DNA from 3 places in the Candidatus Hamiltonella defensa 5AT (Acyrthosiphon pisum) genome. Region 1 is predicted to be linked to each of the others. Evidence: predicted binding sites of a transcription regulator. Region 1 holds the regulator's gene; each other region holds the start of a gene.
The links. The regulator Fur, encoded in region 1, represses iron uptake genes when iron is present. The targets are predictions, from matches to a motif close to ATAATAATGAGAACNACTATCAA.
Positions count from the first base shown of each region.

Region 2: HDEF_RS09595 (TonB-dependent hemoglobin/transferrin/lactoferrin family receptor) is a predicted target of Fur. The motif match lies at 1,367-1,389, and genes of this name have one in related genera.
Region 3: feoA (ferrous iron transporter A) is a predicted target of Fur. The motif match lies at 1,781-1,803, and genes of this name have one in related genera.

Region 1 covers NC_012751.1:2,054,211-2,057,497, forward strand. The annotation lists gene HDEF_RS10245 (TIGR01777 family oxidoreductase) at 1-507, shown strand, start outside; gene fldA (flavodoxin FldA) at 842-1,378, shown strand; gene fur (ferric iron uptake transcriptional regulator) at 1,468-1,920, shown strand; gene HDEF_RS10260 (RhoGAP domain-containing protein) at 2,120-3,287, shown strand, end outside.
Region 2 covers NC_012751.1:1,949,768-1,953,054, reverse strand. The annotation lists gene HDEF_RS09595 (TonB-dependent hemoglobin/transferrin/lactoferrin family receptor) at 1-1,219, opposite strand, end outside; gene HDEF_RS09590 (class I SAM-dependent methyltransferase) at 1,507-2,214, opposite strand; gene gloB (hydroxyacylglutathione hydrolase) at 2,268-3,017, shown strand; gene HDEF_RS09580 (transglycosylase SLT domain-containing protein) at 3,190-3,287, shown strand, end outside.
Region 3 covers NC_012751.1:1,711,334-1,714,620, forward strand. The annotation lists gene HDEF_RS13350 (IucA/IucC family C-terminal-domain containing protein) at 185-964, opposite strand; gene HDEF_RS13575 (IucA/IucC family protein) at 998-1,318, opposite strand; partial or broken gene HDEF_RS13580 (hypothetical protein) at 1,414-1,536, opposite strand; gene feoA (ferrous iron transporter A) at 1,849-2,064, shown strand; partial or broken gene feoB (Fe(2+) transporter permease subunit FeoB) at 2,082-3,287, shown strand, end outside.

The DNA.
Region 1 (3,287 bases):
CAAGAAAATTGTTTTTCACAACAAGTTGTTCGTGTATGGGAATCTACCGTCCAGAAAAAACTAGAAAATAAAATTAACTATACCCTTATGCGGTTTGGGGTCGTCTTGAAAAAACAACATGGCATGCTGAAAAAATTGAAAATGCCTTATCAACTTGGCTTGGCCAGCATACTGGGTAGCGGACAACAGCAAATCAGCTGGATTCACATTGAGGATTTAGTGCGAGCAATACGGCTTATCATTAAAACTCCATCAATTTCAGGCCCAATCAATATGGTTGCCCCTGAAGTCGTGACACAAAAGCAGTTGGCAAAAAATATGGCAAAAGCTTTGAATCGACCTTGTTTTCTTCAAACCCCCATTTTTTTCATTAAGTTATTATTTGGGCAAATGGGCGATGAGCTATTACTTTCTGGTCAAGAAGTCATTCCTGAATATTTACAAAAAGCGAACTTCTTTTTTCAATATCCCATGTTGGAAAAAGCGATTTTTCATGAACATGATTAAATATGTACTATAACCGTCGCTCATTTTTTGGGCATCTGGAGGATGCTCAGCAATTACCATGAACTTCGCCTCCTGAATCATCAAATTCACTGATTGGTATTAATGAATTAGACTGCAATAAAAAATTGAATAAATAAAAAATATCTTCATTCACAATGATATTGTCCAAAACTTGCATTTGAATTTGGCAATTAAGAAAAGCATCCATTCGTGCACAACTCAAACGCACGATCCCTTTTGTGAGAGAAATTCTGAGGTTTTGATATGATATTGTTTTGTTAATTCATTGATTAAAAAATCATTCAACTGATTCCATTAAGGTGTAATAAGTACTATGTCCAATATCGGTATTTTTTTTGGCAGTGACACAGGCAACACTGAAAACATTGCCAAATTGATTCAAAAGCAATTTGGTGAGCAGGCGAAGGTTTATGACATCGCCAAAAGTCATCAAAAAGATTTAGAAAACTTTGATATTCTTTTTTTAGGTATTCCGACTTGGTATTACGGGGAAGCCCAATGTGACTGGGATGATTTTTTCTCAACCCTGGAGGAGATCAATTTCAAAAATAAATCGGTGGCCATATTTGGTTGCGGTGATCAGGAAGATTACGCCGAATATTTTTGTGATGCGATGGCGATGATACGCGATATTATCGAGCCTCATGGGGCGAAGATTGTCGGGCATTGGCCAACCGAAGGTTATTATTTTGAAGCCTCAAAAGGGCTGTTCGATGATGAGCACTTTATTGGTTTAGCCATCGATGAAGATAGACAAAGTGAGCTCACGCAAGATCGCGTGGATAACTGGCTCAAGCAGGTTTCTTTAGAGTTGGGGCTCGAAATATTAAAGACGGATAAAACGGCGTAAAATAAGCCTTGAGGACACAGAGCAGATAGAGATATACGGTTATACTAAAGAGCCCGAGTTAAGCACAGTATGTATAGGATTGAACCGAGATGAAAGACAATAATATAGCTTTAAAAAAAGCGGGCCTTAAAGTCACCCTCCCACGTCTAAAAATACTGGAGATCTTGCAAGATCCAGTCTGTCATCATGTCAGCGCGGAAGATCTCTACAAAAAACTGATAGATATGAATGAAAAAATCGGTTTGGCAACTGTGTATCGGGTTCTCAATCAGTTTGATGATGCGGGGATTGTCACACGCCATCATTTTGAAGGTGGGAAATGTGTGTTTGAAATAAAACAACAGCATCACAATCACTTAATTTGCCTGGATTGTGGAAAAGTGATTGAGTTTCTTGATAAATGTATTGAAGGTCGTCAACGGGAAATTTCCAAAAAGCACGGTATCAAATTAACCGACCGCAGTTTATGTTTATATGGGCATTGCGAAAGAGACGAATGTTCCAAAGAGGAAGATTTAAAAGAAAAAAACAGTGATGTGTAAAAAATAAAATCAAAAATTTTGAGCGATTTATAGTAGTTTATCTATATTTTTACAATTAAAATTATCAGAATTGAACTGAGCCGTAGTTTTTATAAAAATTATTTTTTGATCAACGAATAATATTGAAAACCAAATTTCAAATAATGTTTTAATAAATTTTAATATAAAAATGAATTGATAGTTTTAATGAGGGAAATATATGTCAATAAATCCGACTCTTCAACGAAGCCACTCATCTGGTCACCTCAGTGAAACAAATACATTACATCGCAGTGAGGGATGTGGAAGTCTGAATCATATTCCAGACTCCACTAGCGGCTCTAATTTGTTTACAGCTGTTAAAGCTGTTAAAAATACAACAAAGAATCCGGGGTCTCGTCAAAGCGCAGAAGCATCTTCAAAATTAACAAAAAGAGAAGAAGGAGGAGAAGGAGGAAAAATAACGGTAACAAGAGAAAAAATCGAAAGTACAAAAGAAGCGTGGGTGTTTCGTTCTGACTTCAGGACGTTTAAACCCACTGGTGCAAGCTCATCATCAACTGCCAACCCCAAGATAGAAAAAGAAAACAAGTTCGAATTCAGAAAACCAAGACCAATCGAATTCCCACCGGCATCTTCAGCACAGGTAAGCGAACCAGTACAACAACAAGAAGAGCGTCCAGAAACAGTCTCAGCACAGAAAAAAAATAAATTATCCCGATTATGGCAGGGTATAAAAGAGGTCTTTTCTTTTTTATTTCGGAGTTGTTTTCCACGCACCAAAACCAAAAGTAATGATGCGACAACGATTTCAAAAACCGAAATTGCTGGAGGTAAAACCGTAAGCAAAGACACTCTGAACGAATTATTAAAAAAAATAGATGAACTTATAAAAACTGAAGGTTTGGATGGATTATTTAGGGAATCAGGTTCTTCTTCACACCTTAATGAGCTTACACAACAGGTTAATTCTGGTGAGAAAGTTGATATTGATAAAATCGATAATCGAGACACTGCGATTGGTTTTTTTAAAAGAATTATGGAAAGAGTCACCCCTTTAAAATATGAAGAGGTTCAAACAATACTCTCTAATAAAATAACCCATAAGGAAATAGGGGAAGAGCTCTCTAAGATAATCAACTCTAAGTATCCAGAAGAATTCTTGATGATACTTAAAACGTTAGGCAAATTTTTCGAAAAAGCATCCAATAATGAGAATAGCAAATTTAATGTAACATCTTTCACAACATGTATTCCAAATCTTATTAAATGTGAATCTGGAAACCCAAATTTGTTGCTGGAACAATCTAAAGAAATACCTAAAATGATTGAAAAAATTCTTCACAAAGATACTTTAGAAGCAATTTTCACTAATATAACTATTACAA
Region 2 (3,287 bases), 100 kb from region 1:
AGAGCGACACCGGTAAATCACGGAAAGTGATTTCATCCTGAACCCAACCAGACGCAAAATTGGTTTTTGCATCAGGAAAAGCCTTAGCGTGACCTTCGGGTTTTTGTTTTTGCTGATAAAATTCAGTACCGTAGGTCAATAAATGAGCGGCAGGGCTATGTGTCAATAAACGACTCCGGTTTTCTAATTTTGTACCCAGCGTTTTTTGTGTTCGTCCTTGATCTGCTCGTTTTTTGACTTTGTCATCAATGCTCACATCTGAATAATACAGGGTGGTTTTGGCATCCAGCCAATCTGATGTTTTTGGATTAAGGGCATAACTGAACTGTACATCTTTTTGAACTGTTTTGCGGTCCGTCATGGGATTTCTTAGTGAAGGGTTGACTTCTTGCGGATTCAAAATTTCCTCAGCATTGTTGCGATAATAGCGCACATTAGCACTGAGAGATTGTGAGTCGTCTATTTTCCAGGTGCCTTTTGCCATAAGGTTACGAATCCCTTCGTCATTTGGCGCATTGATACCATCACTTTCTTTGATATTTCCGACATCACGAACACTAAAAGTGATTAAACCATCCAGATCATCGGTTTTACCAAAGACCGTCGCACCTATACCAAGACTGCGATCGCCTGTGGCACCCATGCTGAATACGCGATATCCTGAGTTTCGACCAGGTTGCAATAGATCAACCGTATCCACAGTTTGATAAGAAATCACCCCCCCCAATGCGCCACTGCCGTACAATAATGCGGAAGGCCCTCGCACAATTTCTACTTGTTTGATGAAGCTGGGATCAATGAAATGACCACTCATGTGCCCTGTATCTAAATTTTGGCGCACACCATCTATCAGTGTAAGAATCCCTTTTCCTCCATATCCCCTCATATTAACATCTTGACCGTTTTTGCGACCAACCCCTTCAATCGTGATGCCTGGTGTGGAAAGCAATATATCGGCTGCGGACGAAGCGGTGTCACTTTTGGCATTATCTCTGTCAATCACAGTAATCATCATGGGCGTAGAAAAAGTATCGCGTGGGTTACCCGTGGCCGTCACGGTGATGGTTTCTGTTTTAAGAGACTGTTTATTAAAAGAGGGCTTCTTCTCTTCTGTTTCGATTTTATCTGGCATCCCGCTTTCTGCATAAGCTAAAGAAGGCAAAGAGATGGCAAGGGTTAAAGAGGAAAGACGTAATAATTTTGGCAATGTAAAAGACATAAGTCAGTTCTCTGTATAAATTTAAAAATAACCAGGTATCTATAGACAGATGGCATTGTTTTTTCGGTGCAATCGATCTATCAAAAGACGCTTCTAAATATGCTGGCGACCTTGATCCTGGCAAGAAATCTGGGAGGCTTTTTTTAGTTAAGAATGATTCTCATTATTATATATAATCATTTATCACTTCAAGTAAAAATTTTGCTTTTGTTTAAGAGAAAGTCATGAAACGAGGAGAAATCGGGATCATCATTATGCAAATCAGAAGAATTTTAAAAAATAAGGATTTAGATTTTATAATTTTCTGTGCTGACTGGGCTAAAACAACGTTTAGGCGTTCTCAATTTGAGTGCATCTAAACTTAATGGCATGGTTCGCTTACGAGCAATGATGAGGCTAAGACAACTAATGGCAGGTAAATGAATATTCATAGAATATTCCCCCCGATGATGCCAGGGAAGAACATGAAACCCGATTTGATGGACGATTTCATAATTAAGTAAACCTAGCCAATCCAATACACGCATTCTAGAAAACATTGGGCAGACATAAGGTTGCCTCCTCTTTATCACAGGCAGTAATTTTCCGATCCCTAACAAACTGAATGAATTAAAATGACTGATCACCAACCAACCGTCATCAACTAATATGCGGTCGACTTCTCGTAAAAAACGATAAGGATCCTCCACTGCGGATAAAGTATGAAAAAGCAGGCAAACATCCGACGATTTTTCAGAAAAAGGCAATTGGTTAAGGTCAGCAATGACTTGCATTTGATCACCCCGCTCCCCAACATTAATCTGATGGGGGATCGCACATTCGCGAGTGTCAATTTCTGTGCTAAGCGCTCCGATTTTGAGCAAATAAAATCCAAAAAATTTTGGCCACCAAGGTTGCATATGTTGTTGAATTTCAAAACGATAATTTGGGCCCAATGGAAATTCATTCCAAGAGCTGGGCGCAGGCATTTTTAGGTATGAACTGAGAAGTTTCATTGTGCTATGGTCTATTTTTGTTAACGTCAACAATACGTTTTGAGAGAGATTTTATGAGACTGATTCATATTCCAGCACTAGAAAGTAACTATATTTGGCTTTTGGCGGATTCCAATCAGCATTGTGTGATAGTCGATCCCGGCGAGGCTTCTCCTGTTGAATCTGTATTAACATATAAAGGCCTTTTACCCCAAGCCATTTTATTGACCCACCATCATCAAGATCACCTGGGAGGTGTACCTCAATTATTGCGGCGTTTTCCAGATATTCCTGTCTATGGTCCAAAAGAAACGAACAAAAAAGGCGCGACCATACTATTAAAAGAGGGAGATCAGTTATTTATTTGTTCTCAAACATTTTCTGTCATTGAAGTCCCAGGACACACTTTAGGCCATATTGCATACTATTCTGCTCCTTATCTTTTTTGCGGGGATACGTTATTTTCAGCCGGTTGCGGACGTTTATTTGAAGGTACGGCAGATCAAATGTATGACTCAATCCAAAAATTAATACAATTACCAGATGAAACCTTAATTTGTGCAGGACACGAATATACACTTTCTAATCTCAAATTTGCTCGCTCGATTTTACCTGATGATCCACAGATTGCTCTCTATCAGAAACAGGCAGAACAATTAAAAGCAAAAAATCAACCTACGTTACCCGCTCTCCTTAAGCTTGAGCGTCAAGTCAATCTTTTTTTGCGCTGTAAAGAAAGCTTTTTACAAAAAAAAATGGGCACTCACAAACATGATCCTCTGTCTGTTTTTTCTACTTTACGTGAAATGAAAGACCGTTTTTAAATCAGATTGATTCAATAACCGTAGAGTTTTGTCAATTTAAGGTAAATAAAGCGAAAACATAGAGCTTTTAAAGCAGATCCGATTGTGTTGCTTTCGCAAATACAGTAGATTTGCTCATTTTTTAATCAACAGATTAATTCTAACTAAAAAATATTCAGATTAAAGAGATTCTATGAAAATAAAAACTATATTTTTGGCTGCTGTTTTTTTAGCCAGCTGTCAGTCTATTAAATACCAGAAACAAGCTGAAAAACCTATTCAAAATTCTAT
Region 3 (3,287 bases), 340 kb from region 1:
CTTCATATTGACGACTTTTATAAGGGGGTAATATTTCCCCTGCATTTCTGGCATCATTTGGAACGATATCGCCTTTACTTAATCCTTCTATGTAATTTGAGCCAAGGCATCAACAGTCATCAAAAAAATGAGAGGCGTGCTTTTATAAAAGCCACTAAATAATGCTAAGCATTTTTTTAACATACTATGCAATGAAATTTAATGGGTTAGTTAATTCATGTTGAAGACGATAGTTTTGATATTGAGATAAATGCATGCTCAATAATGAGCGGGTAGAGCAAGGTTCAGAAAGGAACATTTTTCGTTCTCTTTGCCATAAAGAATTCGAGACTCGTTTTTTTAAGGCATTAAAAACCTGATCTGTGACCTCTCTGAGAATTTTCCAAAGAACCGGGGGATCTAGATCATAATGAGATGTCAAACAGAGCGCCAATTCATGCAAATGAGTCAAAAAGCAGGCATCTACGACAAAAGTGCGTACTGGTTCGATATCATCAAAGAATACGGTGGGCAATATCCCTGGATAGGAATAAGGCTGTAATGCATAACCTCGTTCATGCAATAAAGGTGCATAAGTTCTTCCATCGCCAAAATCACGGATTAACAAATGACGTGCCATGCCCTCATCAGAAAAAAGAATTTGGGTGTTTTGTTGATGTGCTTCCAAACCAATGCCATACAAAAGATAAAGGCTGATGACAGGATGGAGCACCACCTGAGCATATTGCCTAAACCAGTCTTCAACGCTTTGTTCAGAAGAAGCAATTAACTCGGTGATCAAGGGGTTATTATTTTGAGGTAAAGAGGTCAATAAAGTCGCCACCGTAATCGGAAGACAGTTTTCATAACATTTTGGGGCACTGTAAGCTTGACGAAAAACCACTGATAGATATTTCCCCTCAGCATCGTCCTGCCTTTCTTTATGCTTGTAATGAAAAGCTATCTGTTCCTCTAAAATCGACACACTTTGATTAAAGCCATCTTCGTTATGTAAAATTTATTTAATCAGCTGACTGATGCGAGGCCCCATATGTATTGATTTGGCCTGTAGGCTTCGCATTTCACTGGTCATCCATATGGCGACAGGTAATTTAATAAAAGGGGCGTTTTCGGGTGTTAGAGGGCGCATAGTACGAAAAGACATGCTGGGTCTTGTTTGAAGATCAGGGCCTTCAAGAATCAAAATACCTGAGGCGATGTCATCAGCATAATGTTGCTGAACACAAGCAGTGAGATGCCATGAATGGACAGGTAAGGGCAACCATTCTTTTTCATCATGTTTTTTATGATTAAGTTGCTGTTTCCATTCCTGCCACAAAACAGGAAATTGCTCAGCAAACCAGCCTTGGTAATTTTTTTATCTGGCATTGTTTCGATATAAGCCATGTCTGCCCGTAAAGCGGTGATACGTACAGGAACTATGGCATCAAATTCTGGTGATAATAATTCAATATATTCAGGGCTTAAATTAGATCTACATTTCCATGTGGGATAATAAGGATGACCTTCTAATGACCCCCACTGATCCAGTAAAATAGCGGCATAAGAAGAGGAGTATTGATGATTTTTTTAGAAGTGAGATTATAATCGCGGCTGACTCGTTTACCAGCAAGCCTATTGCTTGTGCTCGTATAAAAGAATTCAGACACTTAAACCATTTTATTGCTTTAGAGAACGGCTAAACGCTTTCAACTTGTTTCGTTTTGTGTTCTTGGCTTAATCATGATTTTTAACTTTTTTTATTAAAAAAAATAAATATAGCATTGTATTGATACTTAAATTAAATATGATAACGATTATCATTCTTCTATTTTATATCGCATATTATTGCGTTAAGTATCAGGTCATATGCATTTTATTTCAGGTCATTCTTATCATATTATCGGTTTTTCGAAAGACATCAGCCCCGCTTATCGGCAAAAATTACTGTCACTGGGTGTGCTTCCAGGTTTATTTTTCACTGTGATTCGAGAAGCTCCGATGGGGGATCCTCTTCATATAAAGATAAATAAAATCAATTTGGTATTACGTAAATCCGATTTACATTTTTTAAACTTTACATAAATTCCCTTAAAAATTTCATGAAAAAACTCACCATCGGTTTAATCGGCAATCCAAATACAGGAAAAACAACGCTTTTTAATCAATTAACTGGCGCTCATCAACGTGTGGGTAATTGGGCAGGTGTCACAGTAGAGCGTAAAGAAGGTGAATTTAATACGTCTGAGTATCAGGTGACTCTGGTTGATTTGCCAGGTATTTATTCGTTGACCACGATTTCAGAGCAGACTTCATTAGATGAAAAAATTGCCTCTGAATATATTCTAGATAATAAAGCAGATTTACTGATCAATGTGATCGATGCATCTAATCTAGAACGCAACCTTTATTTGACACTGCAATTATTAGAATGGGAAATTCCCTGTATTCTCGCGCTTAATATGTTGGATATCGCTCAAAATCAACATATAGATATTGATATCGCAACGCTTTCGACTCAATTAGGCTGCCCTGTGGTCCCCTTAATATCAACACAGGCAAGGGGCATCAAAGAGTTAAAACACACAATAAATTCTTTTCAGAGCGACGTCAGGCAGATCAATAAAAAAGATGATTTGGTGAAGTATCCTTCTTGTTTAATCAGCGCGCTTAATCAATTGATTGAAATCATTCCTCACGACAAAATACCCGAACAAAAACGTCGATGGTTAGCATTACAAATGCTTGAAGGGGATATTTACAGTATCTCACAGGCCAAAAAATCAGGCACATTCGAAGCCGAATTAAACAAAATATTAGAGCAAAATCGCCATAACGATTCTGATGTCGTGATTGCAAACGCCCGTTATCAATCCATCAAGAGTATTACTGATGCAGTGATCCGGACTGAACAGCTCTCTGGGCATCGCACTACGGAAGTGTTGGATCGCTTTATTCTGCACCGTTGGCTTGGGGTACCCCTCTTTTTATTTGTCATGTATCTGATGTTTATTCTGGCGATTAATGTAGGAGGCGCATTTCAACCGCTCTTTGATATCGGCTCCTCTGCCTTTTTTATTAAAGGCACTCAGTGGTTGGGCTATCAGCTTCATTTTCCTGACTGGCTGACCGTTTTTTTGGCTCAAGGCATAGGAGGAGGCATTAATACTATGCTGCCATTAGTACCGCAGATTGCCATGATGTATCTTTTTCTTTCTTTTTTAGAAGATTCAGGCTACATGGCACGAGCTGCTTTCGTGATGGATCGATTCATGCAGCTGATCGGATTACCTGGGAAGTCGTTTGTA